2 regions of the Mesorhizobium sp. M0772 genome follow, and region 2 is predicted to be linked to the other one. Evidence: predicted binding sites of a transcription regulator. Region 2 holds the regulator's gene; the other holds the start of a gene.
The links. The regulator PhoB, encoded in region 2, activates phosphate uptake and scavenging genes when phosphate is short. The targets are predictions, from matches to a motif close to TGTCATNNANCTGTCAT.

Region 1: a site for PhoB is predicted at 3,658-3,674, ahead of ppk2 (polyphosphate kinase 2). Genes of this name have one in related genera too.

The regions. Positions count from the first base shown of each region.
Region 1 is NZ_JAMYPB010000012.1:81,891-89,102, reverse strand. It holds gene NKI06_RS11270 (GntR family transcriptional regulator) at 37-702, shown strand; gene NKI06_RS11265 (DUF982 domain-containing protein) at 785-1,045, shown strand; gene NKI06_RS11260 (hypothetical protein) at 1,118-1,276, opposite strand; gene NKI06_RS11255 (glycosyl transferase family 90) at 1,455-2,426, shown strand; gene NKI06_RS11250 (aldo/keto reductase) at 2,447-3,490, opposite strand; gene ppk2 (polyphosphate kinase 2) at 3,735-4,655, shown strand; gene NKI06_RS11240 (dihydrofolate reductase family protein) at 4,841-5,485, opposite strand; gene NKI06_RS11235 (winged helix-turn-helix transcriptional regulator) at 5,594-6,289, opposite strand; gene NKI06_RS11230 (DUF1330 domain-containing protein) at 6,466-6,792, shown strand; gene NKI06_RS11225 (imm11 family protein) at 6,933-7,212, shown strand, end outside.
Region 2 is NZ_JAMYPB010000042.1:1,260-8,471, reverse strand. It holds gene NKI06_RS23340 (substrate-binding domain-containing protein) at 1-630, shown strand, start outside; gene pstC (phosphate ABC transporter permease subunit PstC) at 726-2,186, shown strand; gene pstA (phosphate ABC transporter permease PstA) at 2,183-3,499, shown strand; gene pstB (phosphate ABC transporter ATP-binding protein PstB) at 3,517-4,341, shown strand; gene phoU (phosphate signaling complex protein PhoU) at 4,382-5,086, shown strand; gene phoB (phosphate regulon transcriptional regulator PhoB) at 5,103-5,792, shown strand; gene NKI06_RS23310 (ROK family protein) at 5,823-7,058, opposite strand.

The sequences.
Region 1 (7,212 bases), on a different contig from region 2:
AATAGGCAAGGCCGATCGCCAGCAATGGAAGCAACTATGTCGCAGATGCAGATCGTCGAAAAAGCGCTTCGCGAGATGATCCTTGGCCTCGAGGTCGGTCCTGGCGAGCGGCTGACGGAGCGCTGGATCGAGAGCCGCTTCGGCGCCTCGCGTACGCCGGTCAGGGCAGCCCTGCTGCGGCTGGAGACGGAAGGGCTTATCTGCCGCGACGGGCGCGGCTGGACCGTGTCGCCGATCAACCTTGCCGAACTGGAACAGATCGCTGTGTACCGCGAAGCGGTCGAGGTCGCGGCGGTCAGGCTGACTTCGGCGCTGGCCGACAGGAGCGCAGCCGATGTCATCGAGGCGATGCTGGATTCCTGCGACACTGCCACGCCGCGCGAGGAATGGCACCGCGTCGGCATGGATTTCCATATCGAACTGGCGCGGCTCTCCGGCAACGAGTTCCTGTTTCGGGCCGTGCGCGATGCCATGACGCGCCTGTCGCGGGCGCGCTGGCTGGAGGTGCGCGACGAGGCGGCCCTTGGCCGCGCCTGGAGCGAGCATCACGCCATTCTGGCGGCGGTGCGGGCCGGCGATGCCGATGCGGCGGCGGCGCGACTTTCGGCCCATATCGCCGGCAGCCGCGCCCGCCGGGTGACGTCGTTGCACAATGACCGGCGCAGCCTGCGCGCCAGGGGTTTTGCCGTCGTCGCCGCTTGATACCGGTCACGAAAACGAAAGAACGCCGTCGCGATCCGCTTTCGGCCTCGCTTCGCGGACGCCGATGGCGTAAGAGGCGGCCATGGAAAACAACCGATTTGAAACACCCGTGACCGTTAAGTCGGGCACGGAGGGAAGCACTCAGCTCTTACGTACGGTGCGCGAGGCTTCCGATTACCTGCTCAACAGCTGGCCCGGCAAGCGCAGCCCCAAGCACCGCGAAGCGCTGCAGGCCTGCCATGACGCGCTGGCCGGCGACAAGCCGGCGATGATTGCAAGACGCGCCTTCATCGCCGCCGCGCGCGAGGTCAACGTCTTCGTCAGCGACAAGGCCCCGGCCTGATCACATCGGCCTGATCAGACCGGCATTTTGCCAGGATCCGGCCCGTTTCGCGGGCCGGTGATCCTGTCTTGCCTATTTTTCTGTCTCGGTGTCGGTTTTGGAACTTGCCTCGTTCTCAGGCTCGGCGCGCTCCTTGGCCGCGACCTTGGCGGCGAGCTTCTCTGCCTTCTTGGCGGCCTTCTGCCGGTCGCGCTCTTTGCGTTCCTGACCGTAATTCGGTGGTCGAGCCATATCGTTTCCTTTCGCTGTGCCTGATCCTGCCTAGAAGCATTGGCCGGCAAACACAACAGCGCCGCGAGGGCAGATGCCAGCGGTTCTGGACTTGCGTGATGGCGAACACAATGGTTTAGAAAAGGCTGCGGGACAGTTGCTGGAGCCGCCGCCGACCGATTTCGAATCAAAACGACCGATGGCCACGCTTCAAAGAAACGCACAGAAGCTGATCTACTATGCGCGCAACGCCATGCGCGACATCGCGCCGCCGGTTCTTTTCCGGCGCCGGCTCGGCCGGCTGCTCGATCAGGCCAGGCTTTCCGACGCATCGGTCCGCCAGCGGCTCAATTACTACAACACGCTGCGGGAGCCTTTTAGCCCCAGCTCCGAGGCCGTGCCGGTCAGCCGGCTGCCGTCGGACCGCAGCATGTACTATTACGATCTGAAGGAGTTCACCCGTTATTTCGACCCAGATCTGCGCATCGACCTGGAATTCGGCGACGTCATCGAAGTGCCGAAGATGCCGTCGATCGTCAAGGATCGGCCGATAGCGGGCGACAACGGCAACGGCGTCCTGTTCAAGCTGAACAAGTTCCGTCATTTCTACATGCCGGCCGACGATGTCGCCTTCGCCGACAAGCATCCGCTCGTCGTTTGGCGCGGCGAACTCAACAATCCGATCCGCACCTTGTTGCTGGATGCAGCCCGCAATCTGCCGTTCTGCGATGTCGGCACGCCGAGGGCGACAGCACCTGCGGAATACCGCAAGCCCTATCTCAGCATCGATCAGCAGCGCCGCTACCGCTACATCATCTCGCTCGAAGGCAATGATGTCGCGACCAATCTGAAATGGATCATGAGCTCGAACTCGCTCTGCCTGATGCCGCCGCCGACTTACGAGACCTGGTTCGCCGAGGGGCAGCTCGAGCCCGATGTCCATTATGTGCCGCTGGCGCCCGACTTCAGCGATCTGGCCGAGCGGGTGCATCATCTCGAGCAGCATCCGGCCGAGGCCCAGCGCATCGTTGCGGCGGCCAACGCCTATTGCCGCAAATTCGCCGACGAGCGGGCCGAGCAGGCGATCTGCCTGCTCGTGCTCTACAAATATTTCGTGCTCAGCGGCCAGATCGAGCCCGATCCGCAGGTCTGGCGGTTTATCGCGGGCTAGCGGCTTCCGGCGCCCTTAAGTCAGATGACGCTGCGGTCCATAACCAGATCGGCCGGGCCGAAGCGGTCCTTCGCCGTAAACTGCTGGTGCCAGTAGGGATAGAGCACCGGAGGCCGGCTGACGGCATCGAGACGCTGGCGTTCATCAAAGGACAGCGTCAGGCTCGCCGCGGCGAGATTGTCTTTCAACTGGGCTTCGTTGCGCGCCCCGATCACCAGCGAGCTGACGGCCGGCCGGCCAAGCAGCCAGGCCAGCGCCACCTGGGCCGCCGAAACGCCGCGTGCCGCACCGATATCGACCAGCACGTCGACAATCCGCCACAGCCGATCCTCGTCGCGGATCGGGGGTTCCGACCAGCCGCCGATCTGGCGCGCCGTCGGACTGTCGCGGCGGTATTTTCCCGACAGCAGGCCGCCGGCGAGCGGGCTCCACACCAAAACGCCAAGGCCCTGGTCGACCGAGATCGGCAAGAGCTCATACTCGGCCTCGCGTGCTTCCAGCGTGTAGTGGATCTGCTGGGTGACGAAGCGCGGCTGGTGCTGGCTGTCGCTGATGCCGAGCGCCTTCATGACCTGCCAGCCGGAATAGTTGGAGCAGCCGACATAGCGGATCTTGCCCTGGGCAACCAGCGTGTCGAGCGCGGCGATGGTTTCCTCGAGCGGCGTCGCGCCGTCCCATTCGTGCAGGAAATAGATGTCGATGACATCGGTCCTGAGGCGCTTCAGGCTCTTCTCGCATTCGCGGATCAGATGATGGCGCGACAGGCCTTCGTCATTGGGGCCCTTGCCGATCCGCATGCGCGCTTTGGAGGCGATCAGCACGTCGTTCTTGCGCTTGCCGCCGAGCGCCTCGCCGATGATCTCTTCCGACAGACCGTTGGAATAGACATTGGCGGTGTCGATGAGATTGATGCCGGCATCGATGCAAGTGTCGATGATGCGCGAGGCCTCCGCGAGATCGGAATTGCCGACGGCAGCGAACGGCCCGCTGCCGCCGAAGGTCATGGTTCCCAAGGTCAGCGCCGAAACTTTCAAGCCGGAACGGCCAAGCGTGCGGTATTCCATGTCTGATCCTCGTAGTTTTGGTGGGGAGGCGGTTTTAGCAGGAAAGGGCGGGGAAGCCCGAACGGGTCCGCTATTTGTAGGACAATTTGAGCGGCTTGTCGCCATGCCAGGGCGCTGGATCGGCAATGCCTCGCTGCTTTGCAGTGAAGACCGGCTGGCCGGCGGCTTGCAATAAAACCGTCATTGCCGGCCTATATCAAGTCGGCTCAGGGTTTCATGTCAGCCGGCAAGCGGAGCAGTGGAAATGAATGAGCTAAAGCAGAATTCTGCGGCCAGGGATTGGCTGGAAGCCGAACTCGCCGACACGCTCGACGAGGACTATGAGCTGGAAATCTCGGAGCCGGCGCTGTCGTTGGAGATCGCCAAGATCTACAAGAACGCGCATCCGCCGTCGATCGATCGCATGCAGTATTTCCGCGACCTGATCGGCTTGCAGTCGGAACTGATCAAGCTGCAGTCCTGGGTTGCCTACCACAAGAAGAAGCTGGTGGTGGTTTTCGAGGGCCGTGATTCCGCCGGCAAGGGCGGCGTCATCAAGCGCATCACCCAGCGCCTCAACCCGCGCATCTGCCGCGTCGTGGCGCTGCCGGCGCCGACCGAGCGCGAAAAGTCACAATGGTATTTCCAGCGCTACGTGCCGCATCTGCCGGCCGGCGGCGAGATCGTGCTGTTCGACCGCTCCTGGTACAACCGCTCCGGCGTCGAGCGGGTGATGGGCTTTGCCGAACCCGATCAGGTCGAAGAGTTCTTCCGCGACGTGCCGGAGTTCGAGCGCATGCTGGTCCGCTCCGGCGTCACGCTGGTCAAATACTGGTTCTCGATCACCGACGAGGAACAGCAGATGCGCTTCATGATGCGCATCCACGACCCGATGAAGCAGTGGAAGCTGTCGCCGATGGACCTGCAGTCGCGCGTGCGCTGGGAGCAGTACACCAAGGCCAAGGAAGAGACGTTTGCCCGCACCAACATCCCAGAGGCACCGTGGTACATCGTCGAAGGCAACGACAAGAAGCGGGCGCGGCTGAACTGCATCGACCATCTCCTCAAACAGCTGCCCTATGAGGACGTGCCGCACGAAGAAATCACGCTGCCCGAGCGGGTGTTCAACCCGGAGTACGAGCGCCAGGTCCTGCCGCGCGAGCTTTACGTGCCGGAGAAGTATTGAGCACTTTTCCTTCTCCCCGTTTCACGGGGAGAAGGTGCCGGAAGGGCGGATGAGGGGCAGCTCCGGCGACGAATTCACAGCCGTCGGACGCTGCTAACCTCCAAAGCAGCGCTGCCCCTCATTGCCTGCCGGGCATTTCTCCCCGTAGAACGGGGAGAAAGAAGCCTGCGCCTATCACTTCGCCACTACACCCGCTTGATCGTCACATGCGTGGCGAGCGCTGTCGCCACCTGCTCGGTGCACTGGTAACCCAGCTTCAGCATATCCAGCCCGGCAAACAGGCTCTCGCCCCTCCCGAGCAACACTGGCGACACGGCCAGATGCAACTCGTCGATGAGCTTCTCTTGCAGATATTGCCGGATGGTGGAAACGCCGCCGCCGACGCGGACATCCTTGCCGCCGGCCGCGGCCTTTGCTTGTTCGAGCGCGGCGTGGATGCCGCCGGTGACGAAGTGGAAAACGGTGCCGCCTTCCATCGCAATGGGGTCGCGCTTGTGATGGGTCAGCACGAAGGTCGGCACATGATAGGGCGGGTTGTCGCCCCACCAGCCTTTCCAGCTCTCGTCCGGCCATTCGCCGCGGATTGGGCCGAACATGTTGCGGCCGAGGATCCAGGCGCCGACATTGTGGAAGCTGCCGATGGTGAACCGGTCGTCCACATCGGTGGTGCCGCCATCCTTGCCGACCATCTCGTGGAAGGTGCGGGTGCCGGTCATCCATTTGTGCAGATCTTCGCCACCAACGCCGAGCGGATTTTGCAGGTCCTGGTCAGGACCGGCGCCGAAACCGTCGAGCGACAAGGTGAAGGCATTGACGCGCAGTTTGGACAAGGAAGACTCCCTTTGGTGACCAGTTGCGATTTGCAATCAGTATCCAAACCGATTGCATATCGCAAGTAGTTTTTAGAGGCAAGCCGATCTGTGGAATGCGCAGGGACCTCAAGCCGCCACGCGCTTCGGCATCACCGCAAACGGGCTGAGCCCAAGCCAGATCTGCATCTTGCCGGCGACGTCGAGATCGCCGGTCAGGCTGATCTTGTCGCGTTCCTTATGAACTGTCGTCAGCCCCATCCAGATCGAGGTCATGGTGCACAGATCGGTCGAGACGTAGAGATCGACGTCGAAGCCCGGATCGTACCAGCAAAGATCGACCTCGCCCTGCTTTTCGACGATCAGCCACCACGATCGTTTTGACGCCGGCAGGTCATGGTACAGGAATTGTATCACGGTGCGCCCGTCCGGCAGCGGGCTGGGGTTCAGATTGCGCCGCATGTCCCACATCAGCAGCGACGGATCGAGGTTTTTGAGCGACAGCCTGGCCTCGACCCATTTCTGGCCCCAAAACCCCATCGCCTCGACAACCGGGCGCAAATCCCGGCCCGCCTCGGTCAGCCGGTATTCGAACACGCCCTTCTCGGTCGCGATCTCGGTCCGCTCGACGATGCCGCCGGCCTCGAGGTCCTTGAGCCGTTGCGACAGAAGGGTTGGCGACATTTTCGGCACGCCGCGGCGCAAATCGTTGAAGCGGGTCGATCCCGCCACCAGTTCGCGCAGCAGCACCATGGTCCAGCGTGTGCAGAGCAGCTCGGCGGCCATGGAGAGCGGGCAGAATTGCTTGTAACCGGCTTGTGTCATGTGGTGAGCTCCAAAAGATGTTGCCGGACCTTATTCAGAAAACCTGAGTTCAGCCAGTACAGAAGCTGTACTGGCACCCCCGGTACAGTTCTGTGACTGGAGCGGTCCGGCGCCGCCATGCGAGGCAGCGGTCACGTCACCGGGCAGTCCGGTGCCGATCGATGAGGAGTTGGACAATGACCGCTTACGTGATCGCAGACATCAAGGTGAAGGACGACAAATGGGTGCCGGCCTATGCCGCTTCGGTGCATGACCTCGTCCACAAGCATGGCGGCAAGTATCTCGCCCGCAGCGGCAATGTGAAGACGCTGGAGGGCAAGCCGCTCGACACCAGCCTGATCGCCATCATGGCGTTTCCGTCGGCAAAGGCAGCCGAAGCCTTCACCAACGATCCGCAATACGCTCCGTTTGTGGCGGAGCGCCGGAAGGGCAGCGACAGCCGCTTCCAACTGATCGACGATACCGATCTCGCTGGAACGATCCCTTATTTGCCGAAGGCGTGAGGAAAAGCCGGAACCCGGTGTATCAGGGTTCCGGCTAACCCTTCAGCATTTGCGCCACTTCGGGCGCGAAGCAGGTGGACGGGTACTCTCACGCGATTTAGTCTTGAACTCGAAAGTCGGTAAACTGAGCAGGCGCGCACGTGACCATTATTTCACTCATTGCAAAACTGTTTGCCAACCGGAACCGCCCGCAGAATAGGCCAGCTCAAGTCCCAGAGCGGGTTTTCCGCAAAGAGGCGAAATTCAAGAAACATGGAAAATTCTTCCAGATCGGACCGACATATCGCGGCGGGTCCCATTGTCTTCAGCTGGAAAACGCCCAAGCTTTGGTGCCGCCACCCCGCATACTGCTCGGGCCGACGGAGTTTGGGGGATACGGCTTTCCTGAGTACCCGGAGACGCCCAGGCTACGGCCTGAAG
Region 2 (7,212 bases):
TACAAGGCGCTCGCCGCCAAGCTGGTGGTCGACGGCAAGCTGGTCGACAACCCGAACACCAAGTGGAACCAGGTCAATCCGAAGCTGCCCGACTGGGATATCGCCGCCTATATCCCGGGTGAGAAGCACGGCACCCGTGAAGTGTTCGAGACCAAGCTGCTCGACGCCGGCTGCGACAAGGCCGCTTTGAAGGCTGCCGGCATCGCCGACGACAAGGAAATCGGCAAGACCTGCATCGCCATCCGCAAAGACGGCAAGGCTGTCGACATTGATGGCGACTACACCGAGACGCTGGCCCGCATCGACTCCAACAAGACCGGCGTTGGCGTGTTCGGCCTCGCCTTCTACGAGAACAATGCCGACAAGCTGAAGGTCGCCACCGTGGAAGGCATCGTGCCTTCGACGCAGACCATCGCCGATGGCACGTATCCCGTGTCGCGGCCGTTGTTCTTCTACGTCAAGAAGGCGCATCTGGGCGTCGTTCCCGGCCTCAAGGAATATGTCGAGTTCTTCCTTGATGACCAGATGATCGGCCCGGAAAGCCCGCTCGCCCAGTACGGCCTGGTTTCCGCTCCCGACGCCGAACGTCAGGGCCAGCGCGACGCCTTCGCCGCTGGAAAGACAATGTAATCAACGGACGGATCAGGGCGCGGATGAACTCCGCGCCCTGACTTCGCCGCTTGCCGCAACGGCTGCGGCGATCTGAATTTTCCCTGGGGTGGGTTATGTCGTCCTTGCTCGTACTCGCCATAGTCATCGCCATAGGCGTGGTCGCTTTTGTGGTCGGCCGCCAGCGCGCCGCGGCGCAGGATACCGGCAAGGTCAAGCCGCATTCGCGCGCGCATTATCATGGCTGGTGGGCCTTTCTGCTCGCGGTCCTGCCTGCCGTCCTTTTGCTCGCCGTCTGGGATATCGGCTCTTCCTTCTATCTCGACCGGCATATCCATGCCGCTTTGCCCGAGCGCACCGCCGACACAAAGGTGGCCAGCGAAGCGCTCGACGCCAGCCTGGTGAAGAGCCTGGCCAAGGGCCTGCGCCGGCTCGATGGCGATACCGCACTTCCCGCTACTTTCGCCGAATTGCAGCCGCTGCTCGCCGCCAAGGGCGTGGCACTGGCCAGCGACACCCAGGACTATATGATTCCGATCGCGGTCGAGGCGAACCAGGTCCAGGACCGGCTCGGCCTGTTCAGCGCCGTGCTGACCTTCGCGCTGTCGGTCGCCGGCGCCTTCTATGCGCTGAGGCAGATCGCGCCGCGCGCCAGGGCGCGCAACAATGTCGAGAAGCTGATGCTGTGGGGGCTGCTTGCGGCCTCGACCATCGCCATCCTGACCACGGTCGGCATCGTGCTGTCGATGCTGTTCCAGACCATCACCTTCTTCGAGAGCGTGTCGCCGATGAGCTTCTTCTTCGGCACGGTGTGGGATCCGCGTTTCGCCGCCGCCGGTTCCGGCGGCAGCCAGGGTCAGTTCGGCCTGATCCCGCTTCTCGCCGGCACGCTCTACATCGCCGCCGTCGCCCTTCTGGTGGCAGTGCCGGTCGGGCTGATGTCGGCGGTCTACATGTCCGAATATGCCTCGCGCGGTGTGCGCTCGGTGGTCAAGCCGGCGTTGGAACTGCTGGCCGGCATTCCGACCATCGTCTACGGCATCTTCGCCGTTGTCACGCTCGGACCGTTCTTGCGCGACCTGTCGGCGGCACTCACCGGCGGCTCGCCCTTCATCCAGGGCCAGAGCATCTTCACCGCCGGTCTGGTGATGGGCGTCATGCTGATCCCGGTCGTGTCCTCTTTGTCCGACGACATCATCACCGCGGTGCCGCGCGCAATGCGTGACGGCTCGCTCGGCCTCGGCGCCACGCGCTCCGAGACGATCAAGCGGGTGATCCTGCCGGCGGCACTGCCCGGCATCGTCGGCGCCATCCTGTTGACGGCGTCGCGCGCCATCGGCGAGACGATGATCGTCGTGCTGGCGGCGGGCGTCGCCGCCAATCTGACGGCCAATCCGTTCGAGGCGATGACGACCATCACCGTCAAGATCGTCAACCAGCTGACCGGCGATCTCGAGTTCAACTCGCCGCAGACGCTGGTCGCCTTCGCGCTCGGCCTGACGCTGTTCGCGCTGACGCTGGTGATGAACATCGTCGCCCTCTACATCGTGCGCAAGTACCGGGAGCAGTACGAATGACCGACATCCCCCTGGACACGATGGCGGGTGCCGTCGCGCGTCCGCGCCGCGACATCGGGCTGAAGGCGCGCTATGCCGCCGAACGCCGGTTCCGCATCTATGGCGTGATTGCGATCTCGGTGGGCCTGGCGTTCCTGGCCATCATGCTGATCACCATCGTCTCGAAAGGCTACACCGCCTTCTGGCAGACGACGGTGACGCTGCCGGTCACCTTCGACGAGAAGGTGATCGATCCCTCCGGCAAGCGCGCCACCGACCCTACCGTGCTGATCAAGGCGAACTATCCCAAGCTCGCCGAAAACGCGCTGGTGGCCAGGCTCGGCATCGATCCGGCCAACAAGCCGATGATGCTGAAGCTCAAGGGCTTCCTGTCGGAAGGCGCCCGCGTCCAGCTGCGCGACATCGTCTCCGCCGATCCGTCGGTGATCGGCAGGACGCGTGACGTCGACATCCTGGCTGCCGCGAACCTCGACTCGGCCTTCAAGGGTCAGATCGACCTCGGCGTCGATGAAGCGCGCCGCAAGGTGTCCAACCAGCAGATCGACTGGATGAACAAGCTTAAAGCCGACGGCGTGATGGCCGAGCATTTCAACACCGGCCTGTTCACCTATGGCGCCTCCAGCCGGCCCGAAACGTCGGGCATGGGCGTGGCGATCATCGGCTCGTTCTACATGATGGTGATCGTGCTGTTGCTGGCGCTGCCGATCGGCGTCGCCGCCTCGATCTATCTCGAGGAATTCGCCAAGAAGAACCGCTTCACCGACCTGATCGAGGTCAACATCAACAATCTCGCGGCGGTGCCGTCGATCGTCTTCGGTCTGCTTGGCCTTGCCGTGTTCATCAACTTCCTCGGCATGCCGCGCTCGGCTTCCTTCGTCGGCGGCCTGGTGCTGACCTTGATGACATTGCCGACCATAATCATCGCCACGCGCGCCGCCCTCGCCGCGGTGCCGCCGTCGATCCGCTCGGCGGCCCTAGGTCTCGGCGCCTCCAAGATGCAGATGGTGTTCCATCACATCCTGCCGCTTGCCGCCCCAGGCATCCTTACCGGCACCATCATCGGCCTGGCGCGTGCGCTCGGCGAGACAGCACCGCTGCTCTTGATCGGCATGGTCGCTTTCGTCGCCGATTATCCGGCGACGCCTTTCGATCCGGCGACCGCGCTGCCGGTTCAGATCTATATGTGGGCAAACGAGGCTGAGCGCGCTTTTGTCGAGCGCATGTCCGGCGCCATCATCATCCTGCTCGTCTTCCTCATGGCCATGAACATCACCGCGATCGTGCTCCGGCGCCGGTTCGAGCGGCGCTGGTAGAAAAAAGGCAATTTGGTATGAACATCATGACCGAACAGTCCCTTGAGCATGCAGTGGGCGACAAAATGAACGCCAAGTCGAACGAAGTCATCAAGATGCGCGGCGACAAGGTCGGCGTCTTCTACGGCGAGAAGCAGGCGTTGTTCGACGTCAATCTCGACGTCCGCCAGAACCAGGTGACGGCGCTGATCGGCCCGTCCGGCTGCGGCAAGTCGACCTTCCTGCGCTGCCTCAACCGCATGAACGACACCATCGATTCGGCGCGGGTGACCGGCAAGATCACGCTCGATGAAGACGACATCTACGACAAGAACATCGATGTCGTCGAACTGCGCGCACGCGTCGGCATGGTGTTCCAGAAACCCAATCCGTTCCCGAAGTCGATCTACGAGAACGTCGCCTACGGCCCGCGCATCCATGGGCTGGCCAAGCGCAAGTCCGACATGGACCAGATCGTCGAGCAGAGCCTGAAGAAGGCGGCGATCTGGAACGAGGTCAAGGACCGCCTGCAGGAGCCCGGCACCGGCCTGTCCGGCGGCCAGCAGCAGCGCCTGTGCATCGCGCGCGCCATCGCCGTGTCGCCGGAGGTGATCCTGATGGATGAGCCCTGCTCGGCGCTTGATCCGATCGCCACCGCCCGTGTCGAGGAGTTGATCGACGAACTGCGCCAGAACTACACGATCGTCATCGTCACCCACTCGATGCAGCAGGCGGCGCGCGTGTCGCAGCGCACGGCGATGTTCCATCTCGGCTATCTCGTCGAGGAGGGCGCAACCGACAAGATGTTCACCAACCCCGACGACAAGCGCACCCAGGATTACATTACCGGCCGCTTCGGCTGAGCCTCCGGCGGGTGAATTTTCAGGCACGAGGACCAAGATCATGGGTGAACATACCGTCGCCTCCTTCGATGAAGAGCTCGGGCAGATCAGCAAGCTGATCCGCGACATGGGCGATCTGGCAGGCTCGATGGTCAGCGGCTCGACCAGGGCGCTGCTCAATTCGGACAATGCGCTGGCACAGCGTGTCGTTTCCGACGACGCCATCATGGATGCGCGCCAGCGCGAACTGGACGACCGCGCCATCACGCTGATCGCCAAGCGCCAGCCGATGGCCAACGATCTGCGCGCCGTGGTCGGCTCGATCCGCATGGCGGGCGACCTCGAGCGCATCGGCGATCTCGCCAAGAACATCGCCAAACGCGTCGGCACCGTGGGCTTGAGCGTCACGCCGCGCGACTTCTCGCACTCCATCGATGCCATGGCGCAACTGGTGCTGATCCAGGTGCAAGGCGTCGTCGAGGAATATGCCGCCACCGATGCGGCAGCTCTTGCAAAACTCAGGAATGACGACGAGCGCATCGACGTCAAATACACGTCCGTGTTTCGTGAGCTTTTGACCTACATGATGGAAGACCCTCGCAACATCACCGCCTGCACGCATCTCTTGTTCTGCGCCAAGAATCTTGAGCGCATCGGCGATCATGTCACCAACATCGCCGAAAATGCGTATTATGTGCTGACCGGCCAGCAATTGCCCGCCAATCGTCCGAAGCAGGACGAGACGGCGATGGCCACGCCGGCCTGATGAGGGTGAACTGCCTATGATCGCGCCACGCATCATGGTCGTGGAGGACGAGGAGCCGCTGGGCGTGCTCCTCCGCTACAACCTCGAATCCGAAGGCTATCAGGTCGAGGTGGTGACACGCGGCGACGAGGCCGAGATCCGCCTGCAGGAAAACGTGCCCGATCTCCTGGTGCTCGACTGGATGGTGCCCGCTGTTTCCGGCATCGAGCTCTGCCGGCGGCTTAGAGTGCGGCCCGAAACCGAGCGGCTGCCGATCATCATGCTGACCGCGCGCGGTGAGGAAAGCGATCGCGTGCGCGGCCTGTCCACCGGTGCCGACGACTATCTGGTCAAGCCATTCTCGACGCCGGAGTTCATGGCGCGCGTGAAGGCGCTGCTGCGCCGGGCCAAGCCGGAAGTGCTGTCCAGCGTGCTCAAGGTCGGCGACATCGTGCTCGACCGCGAGTCGCACCGTGTCTACCGCAAGAAGAGCGAGATCAGGCTCGGACCGACCGAGTTCCGGCTGCTCGAATTCATGATGCGCCATCCCGGCCGCGTGTTCTCGCGCAGCCAACTGCTCGACAATGTCTGGGGCGAGACGATCTATATCGACGAGCGAACCGTCGACGTCCATGTCGGGCGCTTACGCAAAGCGGTCAACAACGGCCGCATGCCGGATGTCATCCGTACCATTCGCGGCGCCGGCTACGCGATCAGGGAAGACTAGGATGCTGCGCGTCGCGCCGTTGCCGGCCATTCAGGCGACATGCTTGCCGGATTTGGCCTGAATGCCCGGCGCGAAAATCTCCTGATCGACGAAGCCGAGCGCGCGCATGGCACAGCCTTCGCGGATCAGCGGCAGCTCGTTGGGCTCGGTGTCGAAGGAGATCGACTTCGAGTGCTGGCCGCCGGCGGTCTGGGCGATCGCTTCGCGCAATGCCGGCTCGATCAGGTCGAAGGCGGCGGCGCTGACGCCAACCATGGCGACAGGCGCCGGGTCGATCAGCGCAAACAGGCTGCCGAGGCCGAAGCCGAGCGCCTCACCGGCCTTGCGATAGGCTTCGCGCTCCGGGCCATCGGTTTCGCGGGCGCGCGCGGCGAGTGCGCGCATATCAGCGTCGCCGATATCGACCGGCTCGGCATCTTCGCTCATCATTTTGGCGCTGCGCCAGATGGCGTAGTTTCCGGCATAGGCCTCGACGCAGCCGCGCCGCCCGCAGCGGCAGAGCGCGCCGCCCGGACGGTGGATCATGTGGCCGAACTCGCCGCCCGAGGAATGGGTGCCGGTGAACAGTTCGCCTTTCAGCACCAGCCCCATGCCGATGCCGTGCGACAAGAGGATCGCGATGAAATTGTCGCGGTAGCGCTCGGGCTGGCGCCATTGCAGGGCCACCGCCATCATATTGCAGTCGTTCTCCATGGTGGCAGGAATGCCGAATTCCGCTTCCAACATGTCGGCGAAGGCAATGTCGGTCAGTGGCGTGATTGGCGACCACAGCATGGCCCGCGCCTGCGAATCGGTGATGCCCTGGATGCCCATGGCAATGCGGGCGATGCTCTGGACATCGAGGTCCGGGTCCGCGAGACGCCGCCCGACGATTGCTACGCATTCGCCGATCAGCTCGTCGCGCGGCATGGTCAGCGTGTCGAGCCGGCGCTGTTCTTCCGCGACCACCTGGCCGGCATAGTCGATGACGGTGACGGAGAGGAAGTTCAGCGACAGCACCACGGTCATGACCGCCGCCGCTTCCGGGTTGAGGCCAAGGCCGACCTGCGGCCGGCCGCGTTTCAGCGAGCCGGTCTCGCCAGGCTTGCCTTCAATCAGGATGCCTTCTTGAATTAGATCAGACGAGATTGCCGATATCGTCGAATGGCTGAGGCCGGTGGTCGCCGCAATCTCGGTCCGCGACGGCTGGCCGGCCCGGCGCACGGCCGAAATCACCATCGCACGGTTGCGACGGCGCAGATCGTCGTGGCGGATCCCAACCGACATTTGTTTCCTCCCGGCCTCCTCGCGCCTCATGATAGTGAAGGCGTTCGACGGCACCAGCCAAATATTGGCAGACGCCGGCAGCCCTGTCATTGTTTATTGCGGAGCTCGAAAAAATTCGGCAACGCCATCAGAATCCATCATAATCGATGTTGAC